3 regions of the Romboutsia sp. genome follow, and region 3 is predicted to be linked to each of the others. Evidence: riboswitches for the same ligand, from Rfam matches in the RefSeq annotation. Region 3 holds a riboswitch; each other region holds the start of a gene.
The links. A riboswitch is a leader RNA that binds a small molecule or an ion and turns the genes downstream of it on or off. The one in region 3 is predicted to bind cyclic di-GMP.
Positions count from the first base shown of each region.

Region 1: it holds a riboswitch for cyclic di-GMP, as region 3 does, so the genes downstream of both, AC11VW_RS02825 (glycosyltransferase) here and AC11VW_RS10225 (flagellar basal body protein) in region 3, are expected to answer to the same signal.
Region 2: it holds a riboswitch for cyclic di-GMP, as region 3 does, so the genes downstream of both, AC11VW_RS00210 (methyl-accepting chemotaxis protein) here and AC11VW_RS10225 (flagellar basal body protein) in region 3, are expected to answer to the same signal.

Region 1 is NZ_JBXKIW010000023.1:11,469-14,760, forward strand. Features, by position in the region: gene AC11VW_RS02815 (MarR family winged helix-turn-helix transcriptional regulator) at 1-170, shown strand, start outside; gene AC11VW_RS02820 (MATE family efflux transporter) at 182-1,570, shown strand; cyclic di-GMP riboswitch class II at 1,819-1,901, shown strand; gene AC11VW_RS02825 (glycosyltransferase) at 2,100-3,227, shown strand.
Region 2 is NZ_JBXKIW010000002.1:16,705-19,996, forward strand. Features, by position in the region: gene AC11VW_RS00205 (radical SAM protein) at 1-850, shown strand, start outside; cyclic di-GMP riboswitch class I at 1,410-1,486, shown strand; gene AC11VW_RS00210 (methyl-accepting chemotaxis protein) at 1,928-3,292, shown strand, end outside.
Region 3 is NZ_JBXKIW010000065.1:9,526-12,817, reverse strand. Features, by position in the region: gene AC11VW_RS10230 (tetratricopeptide repeat-containing glycosyltransferase family 2 protein) at 1-746, opposite strand, end outside; cyclic di-GMP riboswitch class I at 991-1,075, shown strand; gene AC11VW_RS10225 (flagellar basal body protein) at 1,508-1,834, shown strand; gene flgC (flagellar basal body rod protein FlgC) at 1,839-2,243, shown strand; gene fliE (flagellar hook-basal body complex protein FliE) at 2,261-2,584, shown strand; gene fliF (flagellar basal-body MS-ring/collar protein FliF) at 2,607-3,292, shown strand, end outside.

The DNA of each region.
Region 1 (3,292 bases), on a different contig from region 3:
ATAAAAGGGCTAATAGAATCTATTTAACAGAAAAATCTAGAGAAGTTAAAGAAGATATATATAGTGTTTTTGATGATTGGAACGAAAAAATAAGTGAAAATTTAACTAAGGAAGAAGAAGAAACACTAAAAAATCTACTTGAAAAAGTATGTAAAAATATAAATATATAAGGAGGAAGATTATGGATAATAATCAGAATATATTAGGCACAGAGCCAATTGGTAAGTTACTATTAAAATATTCAGTGCCAGCAATTATAGGGATGATGGTAAGTGCACTTTATAATGTAGTAGATAGAATGTTTATAGGAAATATACCAGGTGTTGGTCCTATGGCAATAACAGGTCTTGGAGTGGCAATGCCAATAATGACAATAATAATTGCCTTTGGAACACTTGTAGGTGTAGGATCAACTACAAATGTATCTATAAAGTTAGGTGAAGGAAAAAAAGAAGATGCTGAACGTATAATAGGAAATACAATAAGTTTAGCAGTGATAATAGGTATTACATTATCTATAGTTGGAATAATATTTTTAAATAAAATACTTATTATATTCGGAGCAAGTGAAGGTACGCTTAATTATGCAAAATCTTATATGAGTGTAATACTACTTGGAACAGCATTTAGTATAATGTCAATGATGTTTAGTAATTTAATAAGAGGCGATGGAAATCCAAAGCTTTCAGCTATTATAATGATTGTAGGTTGTGTTACCAATATAATATTAGATGCATTATTTATATTTGTATTTAATATGGGAATACAAGGAGCGGCATTTGCCACTATAATATCCCAAGCAACTACATCAATGTGGGGATTATCATATTATGTAAGAGGAAAATCAAACGTAAAACTTAGAAAAATAAATTTAAAGTTAAATAAAACAATTATAGCAGCAATATTCTCAATAGGTTGTGCTCCATTTGCAATGCAAATGACGAATAGTTTGGTTCAGATTATATTAAACATTTCATTAAAAAAATATGGTGGAGATTTATCAATAGGAGCAATGGCAACAATAAGTTCAATAAGTATGATATTTATAATGCCTGCATTTGGTTTTGTGCAAGGAATGCAACCTATAGTAGGATTTAACTACGGAGCTAAAAATTATGATAGGGCTAAAAAAACTTTAAAAATAAGTTTATTATCAGCAACATTTATATTTGTATTAGGTGCTTTATTTGTACAGCTTGCACCACAAGTTTTAGTTGGAATGTTTAATAAGGATGTACAACTTATGAATATAACTGTAAGTGGATTAAGCAAATATGCATTTGCAATGCCAATAATAGGGGTATCTATAGTAGGTAGTAACTACATGCAGTCAACAGGAAAAGCAAAGATGGCTATAGTATTAGGTTTATTAAGGCAAGTTATAATATTAATACCTATGATATTTATATTACCTAATTTCTTTGGTTTAAATGGAGTTTGGTTTGCACAACCTACTGCTGACATTGTATCAGCACTTATAACAGGTATAGTTTTAATTAAAGAGATTAGAAAATACTCTGTAAATGAAGAATATGAATTAAGTGAAGAAGTAACAGTTACTGCAGTATAAAATCTATAAGTAGAGAAGAAATATAAATGAGCACAGTCGTAGATTATATCTTTAATGTAAATATAGATAAGGTGGATATTAATGTTTTATATTGAAAAATAAAATTGAAATTAACAAAATTCATATAAAAGAAAAAAACAAGCAAATTACTTTAAAAATGAAATTCAAGTTTTGCAGTAAAAGAACTAGTTTTGTCGAATATATATACAAATAACACATTAAATGTTAATATTTAGCATAAATGTTAAGAAATAGATAGAAACTGAGAAGTATGTCTTGTACCTGGGCACCTGAGGCATATGGAGATAGTGGTGCAACCGGCTATAATTACTGAAAAAACACAGAAACATATATAAAGTATAACTTTATATGTTTCTGGTGTACAGAAAATATAGTCTTTTTTTTGTATCTAAAAATAGGGTAATCAAACGAGAGGGTAACAAGTAAATAAGGCAATAGTAGAAGAATCAAAAGAGCAAAAGAAAGTAGCTTATTTATAAGATAAGTTATTTAAAAAGCGGAGGAAAAAATGACTAAAATAGCAATTGCTCATGATTGGCTAACTAATATGGGTGGAGCAGAAAAGGTAATTATAAACTTTAAGCAAATATATGAACAAGCTCCTATATATACGATTTCATATAATGAAAATAATCTAGATGAAGAGTTAAAAAATATAGATGTAAAAACAAGCTTTATACAAAATTTTCCTAAGGGAAATGTAAAGCATCAAATGTATTTACCATTTATGCCAACTGCATGGGAGCAGTTTGATTTTAATGAATATGATGTGGTTTTATCAAGTTCATCTTCATGTGCAAAAGGTATAATAACACCTCCAGATACTACACATATATGTTATTGTCATTCTCCAATGAGGTATGCATGGGAATTTTACAATGAATATATGGAAAGAGAGAATATGGGGAAATTAAAGAAGCAACTTATTAAATATATAATGAACTACATACGTATTTGGGATAGAGCATCTGCAGATAGAGTTGATTATTATATTGCAAATTCAAAGAATGTTGCAAAAAAAATCTATAAACATTATGGAAAAGAAGCAGATGTTATACATCCACCAGTAAAAGGGTCATATTTCAATATATCTGATACTGATGAAGAATACTTTTTAATAGTATCTAGACTAGTTCCTTATAAGAGGGTTGATTTAGCAGTAGAAGTATTTAATGAATTAGGGTTACCTTTGGTTGTTATAGGAGGAGGATCACAACTTGAATATTTAAAATCTATAGCTAAGCCAAATGTAAAAATATTAGGAAGACAACCTGATGAAGTTATAAAGGAATATTATTCTAAGTGTAGGGCATTTATATTCCCTGGAGAAGAAGATTTTGGAATAACTCCACTTGAAGCACAAGCTAGCGGACGACCTGTTATAGCTTTTGGCAAAGGGGGGGCTTTAGAAACTGTAGTTGCTGATCAAACAGGTTTATTCTTTAAAGATCAAACAGTTAATAGTTTAAAAGATGCTGTATTGCAGTTTAATGAAATGCAGTGGAATAAACAAGATATCAGAAATCATGCTTTAATGTTTGATGAAGAAATATTTAAGCATAAAATAAAATCATATGTAGAAGAAAAAAAATATGAACATAAAAAAATCATGAGTAAAATGGGGAGAGTATTATAATTACTAGGTATTACAAGTAGAAATATTTGATTATATAAAAGTCAAATATCTATGCTCGATTGAGA
Region 2 (3,292 bases), on a different contig from region 3:
AAGCTTAAATTGGTTTGGAATAAATTATAAAATGAATATATATAAAGGATGTTGCCATGGATGCATATACTGTGACTCTAGGAGTAATTGTTATCAAATTATAGATTTTGATAGAGTTAGGATAAAAAAAAATTCAACTGAAATGATAAAAAAAGAACTTAAATCAAAACGAACTAAAGGTATTATAGGGACAGGAGCCATGAGTGATCCATATAATCCATTTGAAAAAAAATATATGTTAACACGAGAAGCTTTAGAACTAGTTAATGATAATAAATTTGGAGTAGCTATTGCAACTAAAAGTGATTTAGTAACTAGAGATATTGATATACTAAAAAAAATTCAAAGTCACTCACCTACAATTGTTAAAATGACAATAACCACTTATGATGATGAATTGTGTAAGTTAATAGAGAAGAATGTAATCCCTACATCGGATAGATTTAAAGCTATAAAAAAATTATCTGATAAGGGGATATATACTGGTGTATTATTAATGCCGTTATTACCTTATATTAATGATAATGAAGAAAATATAAAAAATATTATAAAAACAGCTTATGAATGCGGAGCTAAATTTGTATACTCTCATGATTTGGGTGTGACATTAAGACAGAATCAAAAAGAATATTATTTTGAGCAGTTAAGAAGGATTTTTCCGAATAAAGATTTAGATAAAATGTATATTAAAACTTATGGTGAGGCTTATGAAAACAAAGTTATAAATTATGAGAATATGTGGTGTATTTTTAAACAAGAATGTGAAAAATATAATCTTTTGTATAAGATGGAAGATATAATAACAGATTATAAAAGAAAATATGAAAAAACTCAAATTAGTTGGTTTTAACAGTATAAGAATAAAAGTAGATAGTAAAAAAATCATAACTAAATTAATGATTACATAATATTAGTAAAATAATAAAAAATATAATTATTATGGCTTAATTATATTTATAAGTGTTAAGAAAAAGGCTGATGCTAAATAGAAATGTAATAAAAATACAATGAAATTTCAGTTAGTTATACATATATTAAATAAAATATTTGAAAATTAGTACAAGTATTGACTAATTTAGCTAATCTATACGTCTACTAAGAGGGTGTAAGTCCACATTTTTAATGTCCTTGACAAAGGGTCCATTTTAAAAATCAATATTCTTTTATATTATAGGAAATTATAAATTTCCTTCCTTATGAATAATGTTAAAATGCTCTACCAAAACAATTCTCAAGCAACAGGCAGGGATTTTAAGTCACTTGTAGGCAAAATAACTTAGACTAGTGGTGATACGAGCGAAGTAAATTCTTCTACTGTTGCATTTTAAAAATAACATAAATATACATAATATCTTAATTATTTACAAAAATATCTATTCATGTTAAGATAAAATGTAAACTTAACTATAAAATTAAATTAGCAAACCCGAAGTGATTCGGCGACGCAAAGCTAGAGGGACTTTTTAAAAGTTAGCCAGTTGCATAAATTTGTCTTGTAGAGAAGAGTGTTAACAGGTTCATGTTGATGCTCTTTTATTTTTTACACTATACAAGTGGATTTTTAAAATTGTAATATTTTAACGTGGGAGGTTTATTATGGGGAATTCCAAAAACACAAGTACTTTTAGAATCGGGAACAAATGAATTTGAAATTATGTAATTTACTATTTCAGGTAAATTATGTAGGGAAATGTAATAAAGGTTTGCAAGATTATAGTTATATAATATGTAAAAAATAATGAAAAAATATGATGTTGTAGCAAACGTTGTTATTTTCTTTAAGAATCGAACAAATGCGTATTATATGAACTAAAGGAAAAATGCTATGATCAGACAAGTAAATAACTAAGTCTTAAATGGTTAATTTTATTAGTAATGATGATAAATTAACATGTAAAGCAAAATAATAAAGGGAGATAAATCAAAAATGAAATTTAAATTAAGACATAAAAGTAAAGATCAAGATAAAAATAAAAGTATAAAAACTAAACTTACTTTAATAATTGTGTGTTTTGCAGTTATTTGTTGCTTATTATTAGGAGCAATTACAAGTTTTCTAAATTATAAAACTTCTAATGATATTTTATCAAATACAGTTGTAGAAACAACTAAACAAGCTTCCGAAAACGTTTCTCAAAAAATTATGAATCTTGAAAATGCAGCGATTCAAACAGGAATTATAAAAGAACTTTCAGACCCTAAAGTAAGTAAAGAAGAAAAACAAAAAATTATAACTAAGCAGGAAAAGTTCTATGGAGTAGCATTAGGTCAAATTATGGATGTAAATGGTAAAGATCTTTTTAGTGGAAAAGATTATTCTGAGAGAGACTATGTTAAGGCTTCTATGGAAGGAAAAGCATATCTGAGTAGCCCTGTTGTTAGTAAATTAACAGGACAACTTATAATGGTAGTTTCAGCACCTCTTTGGGAAAATGGAGTACAAGGTAGCAAAATAGTAGGGGTTGTAACTTTTGATGTAGATAAAGATTTTTTAAATGAAATTGTTACTAATATAAAAATAGGCAAAAATAGTGATACTTACCTTCTAGATAGTCAGGGAACAACAATTGCAGATAAGGATACTAGTGCTGTTGGTGTAGAAAATTCTATAAAACAATCAGAAACAGATAAAAGCTTAATGCCTTTTGCAAAGGCAGACAAAAAGCTTATTTCAGGAGAAACAGGATATTCTGATGTAAAAGCAGATGGTAAAAATTGGCTTGTAGGATATGCTCCAGTAGAACATAGTAATGGTTGGGGTATAGGTATAATGGTAAATAAGGCTGATTTTCTTGGGCAAATGTATACTTCAATCATGACTACGGTTATATTAGCTATAGTATTTACAATTATAGCATTTATTGTAGCAATAAGGCTTTCTAATAAAATAGGAAACCCATTAAAAGAATGTAGTGAAAGATTGAAAAAGTTAGGTGAAGGTGATTTAAATTCAGAAACTCCATTTATAGATGAAGATGATGAGATAGGTCTAGTAGCAGATGCTACAAGTAAAATAGTTAACGACCTTAGCGAAATGATAAATATTTTAACATATTCATTAACTGAAATTAGTAATGGAAATTTAGATATTGATGTGGATAAAAAAAGAGCAAGTGAGTTATTTATAAATGATTTTGAACCTCTATCAATAGCTGTATACAAAATTGTAGATAGTTTAAATAGTACTTTAACACAAATAAATGTTACAGGTGAACAAGTTTCAATGGGTTCAGACCAAGTAGCAGAAGGTGCGCAATTACTTGCTCAAGGTGCTACAGAACAAGCAAGTTCA
Region 3 (3,292 bases):
ATTTTTAATCCTTTTTCTAACTCATTAGCCTTAATAATATTGTATAAATAAAGAATCAAACCATCTTTAACGAAAGCATCAGTATCAACATTAAAATTAGTATAAAAAGCGTCGAAATAAGGTAAGGCCTCTTTATACATCTTGTTACTATAATAAGTCTTAGCTGCTTGATACAATAAATATGAATTATTTCTATTTTCTTTCAATTCATTAAGTATCAAAGAAATATTTCTCTCAAATTTATTAGTATGTAAATACCCATCATGCTCTAACTCGATATCTACTCTTTTACGAGGATAACTAGAATCCAATTGTTCGTGAATACTTCCATTAAAATAAACACCCTTAGGAGCTAATCTAGATATAAAAGAATTAGATTTTCTTATTTCACCATCTTGTTCAAATAAATTAACTATTTTTATTTGACCTATAGTCTTATCTTTAGAATTCATAAATTTATAAATACTATTTAAATCTATATTAATAATAAATTCGTCTGCATCTAATATTAAGTTCCAATCACCACTAGATTTGCTAATAGCATAATTTCTAGCATTAGCAAAATTATCATCCCACTTATAATCATATACTTTAGCATTAAATTCTAATGCTATATCTTTAGTTTTATCTGTAGACCCTGTATCTACAATTATTATTTCGTTAACTATATTTTTAACACATTCTAAGCATCTTTTTAATTTAAACTCTTCATTTTTAGTAATCATTACTAAACTTAATTTTTGCAATATATTATCCTCCAAATTTTATGAATACTAAAGTTATTATACGGATGAAAAGTATTATTTTTAACCTTATTTATATTTAATTGCTCTGATAACTGAGAAAAGCTAATTTATGATTTTCTTTTAGCTTTAAATTTAGCATATATGTTAGATATCGTTAGGACGCTAATATCCTGACTTTAAATATTTAAATATAATAAAAAAGTTTCATATTATGTAAGATTATGGTATAATTTACATATAAATAAAATTTAATAGGCAAACCTAGGGAAATCTAGCGACGCAAAACTATAGGGGCTAAAGTTAAAAAACTATGCCAGCCAGCTGCCGAAGAGTTAATAAACTTTTTGTTATCACTGCTGATATAACAAAATACTCTTTCAAGGGTATTTTTTTGTGTGAAAAAAACAATGTATTATAATTATTATTATAAATTGTAAGTCGAACTCAAAATAAAATAAGAATAACTTCACATAAAGGGAAAATATGAATTATTATATCTAAAAAAGTCAAAAAAGTTAGAAAATAGTTGTCATATTTATATTAAAATGTAGAATGTCATTGAAAAAAAGTGTATAATGTAGATTATAGCTTACTAAAATGAAATAAAAACGTTGGATAATTGTGTAGTTAAAATTTATTTTATAATTTTATTTTGGTTTGCATTCAAGCAATTAGCAATGAGGAATAATATTATAAAAGTAATTTAAACTATTCTTTTCGAGGATAGTTTTTTTATTGAAAATAACAAATTAGGAGGGGTTATGGATATATACAATTTAATGAAAATGAGCTTAGATGCTACAGACTTAAGAAGTAAAACTATTGCAAATAATATTGCAAATATAAATACACCAGAATATAAGAGAAAATATGTAACTTTTGAAGAAACGTTAAATGATAGTATGGGAAATAAACCTAAAATAGAAGTAAAAACTGATACAACTTCAGTTATGAGAGAAGATGGAAACAATATTGATTTAGAAAATGAAAAGGTAAATCAAGCATCGACAACACTTGAGTATAATGCTTTAGTGAACCTTACTAATACTAAGTTAGCGATGATAAAAAGTGTAATATCGGGGAGGTAAGTAAATGAGCGTTTTTAGTGGAATGAGAATTAGTGCAAGTGGTCTTTCTGCAGAGAGATTGAGAATGGATATTATATCATCAAATGTGGCAAATTCTAAAACTACAAGAACTGAAGATGGTGGGGCATATAAACGTAAAGTTGCTACTTTTTCTGAAAATTATGATGAGAAATTAGGTATGCTAGGTGTAAAAACTGTATCAATAGAAGAAGATAAGTCTCCTCTTAGAAAACTATATGAGCCAGAACATCCAGATGCAGATGAAAAGGGATATGTGGAATATCCTAATGTGGATATGTTAGTTGAAATGTCAGATTTAATAACGGCGTCTAGAGCTTATGAATCTAACGTTGATACTTTAAATGCACAAAAAAGTATGCTATCAAAAGCACTAGAAATAGGAAGATAATATAAAGAGGTGAGTATATGCAAGGTATAAGTGCTATAGCAGCGAAGTCAAATATATTTACACAAGGTATAGAAAATACTGTGGTAAATAATGAACAGCTAGTAAATAAAAAAGAGTCAAAGGCAAGCTTCTCAGATGTTATAGGTGATGCTATAGAGAAAGTAAATGAAAGTCAAGTGAATGCTAACAACAAGATAGAAGGCCTTATTAAAGGTGAAAACGTAAGCATGCACGAGGTTATGTTGTCAGTACAGGAATCACAAATGTCAATGCAGTTGATGTTAGAGGTTAGAAATAAGTTATTTGATGCTTATCAAGAGATAAGTAAAGTGCAATTGTAGGCTATTAACAAGGAGTAAATAAATGAATGTAAAAGAAATTATACAAAATATAAAAAATTTCATGGGCACTAAAAAGGAACAGTTTAATGGCTTAAAAAAAGGAAAAAAGATAGCTATTATAATTGGAATTATAACTATTATTTTGGCAACTATTTTTGGAATTAAATATGCAAAAGATAATAAATACGATGTACTTTTTTCAGGTTTAAATTCTACTGATGCTAAAGTTATAACTAGCGAATTAGAAAGTAGAAAAGTTGAGACTAAGGTAGAAGGAGATCGTATATATGTACCTAAGGAAGAAGTAGATAAGCTGAGACTCGAATTATCAAGTAGTATATCTAATGGTTCAAAGGGGTTTGAACTTATGGATGAGGGTTCTTCTTTCGGTATGACTGATGAAGAATTTGAGATAAAAAAACAAAGAATGATTCAAGGAGAGATAGAAAAGACAATAAAAACTTTCCCTCAAGTAGAAAGTGCAAGAGTACAGATAACACAAGGTGAGAAATCAGTTTTTGCTAAGGAAAGTGTTCCAGGAAAAGCTGCTGTATCTATTAATTTGAAGCCAGGTACGAATTTAGAACCTAGTCAAGTAAGGTCTATAATGTCATTAGTATCTGCAAGTACTTCTAATATACCAAAACAAAATGTTGAAGTAATAGATCAAAATATGAATTTATTATCAGAAGGTATATTTGATGAAAA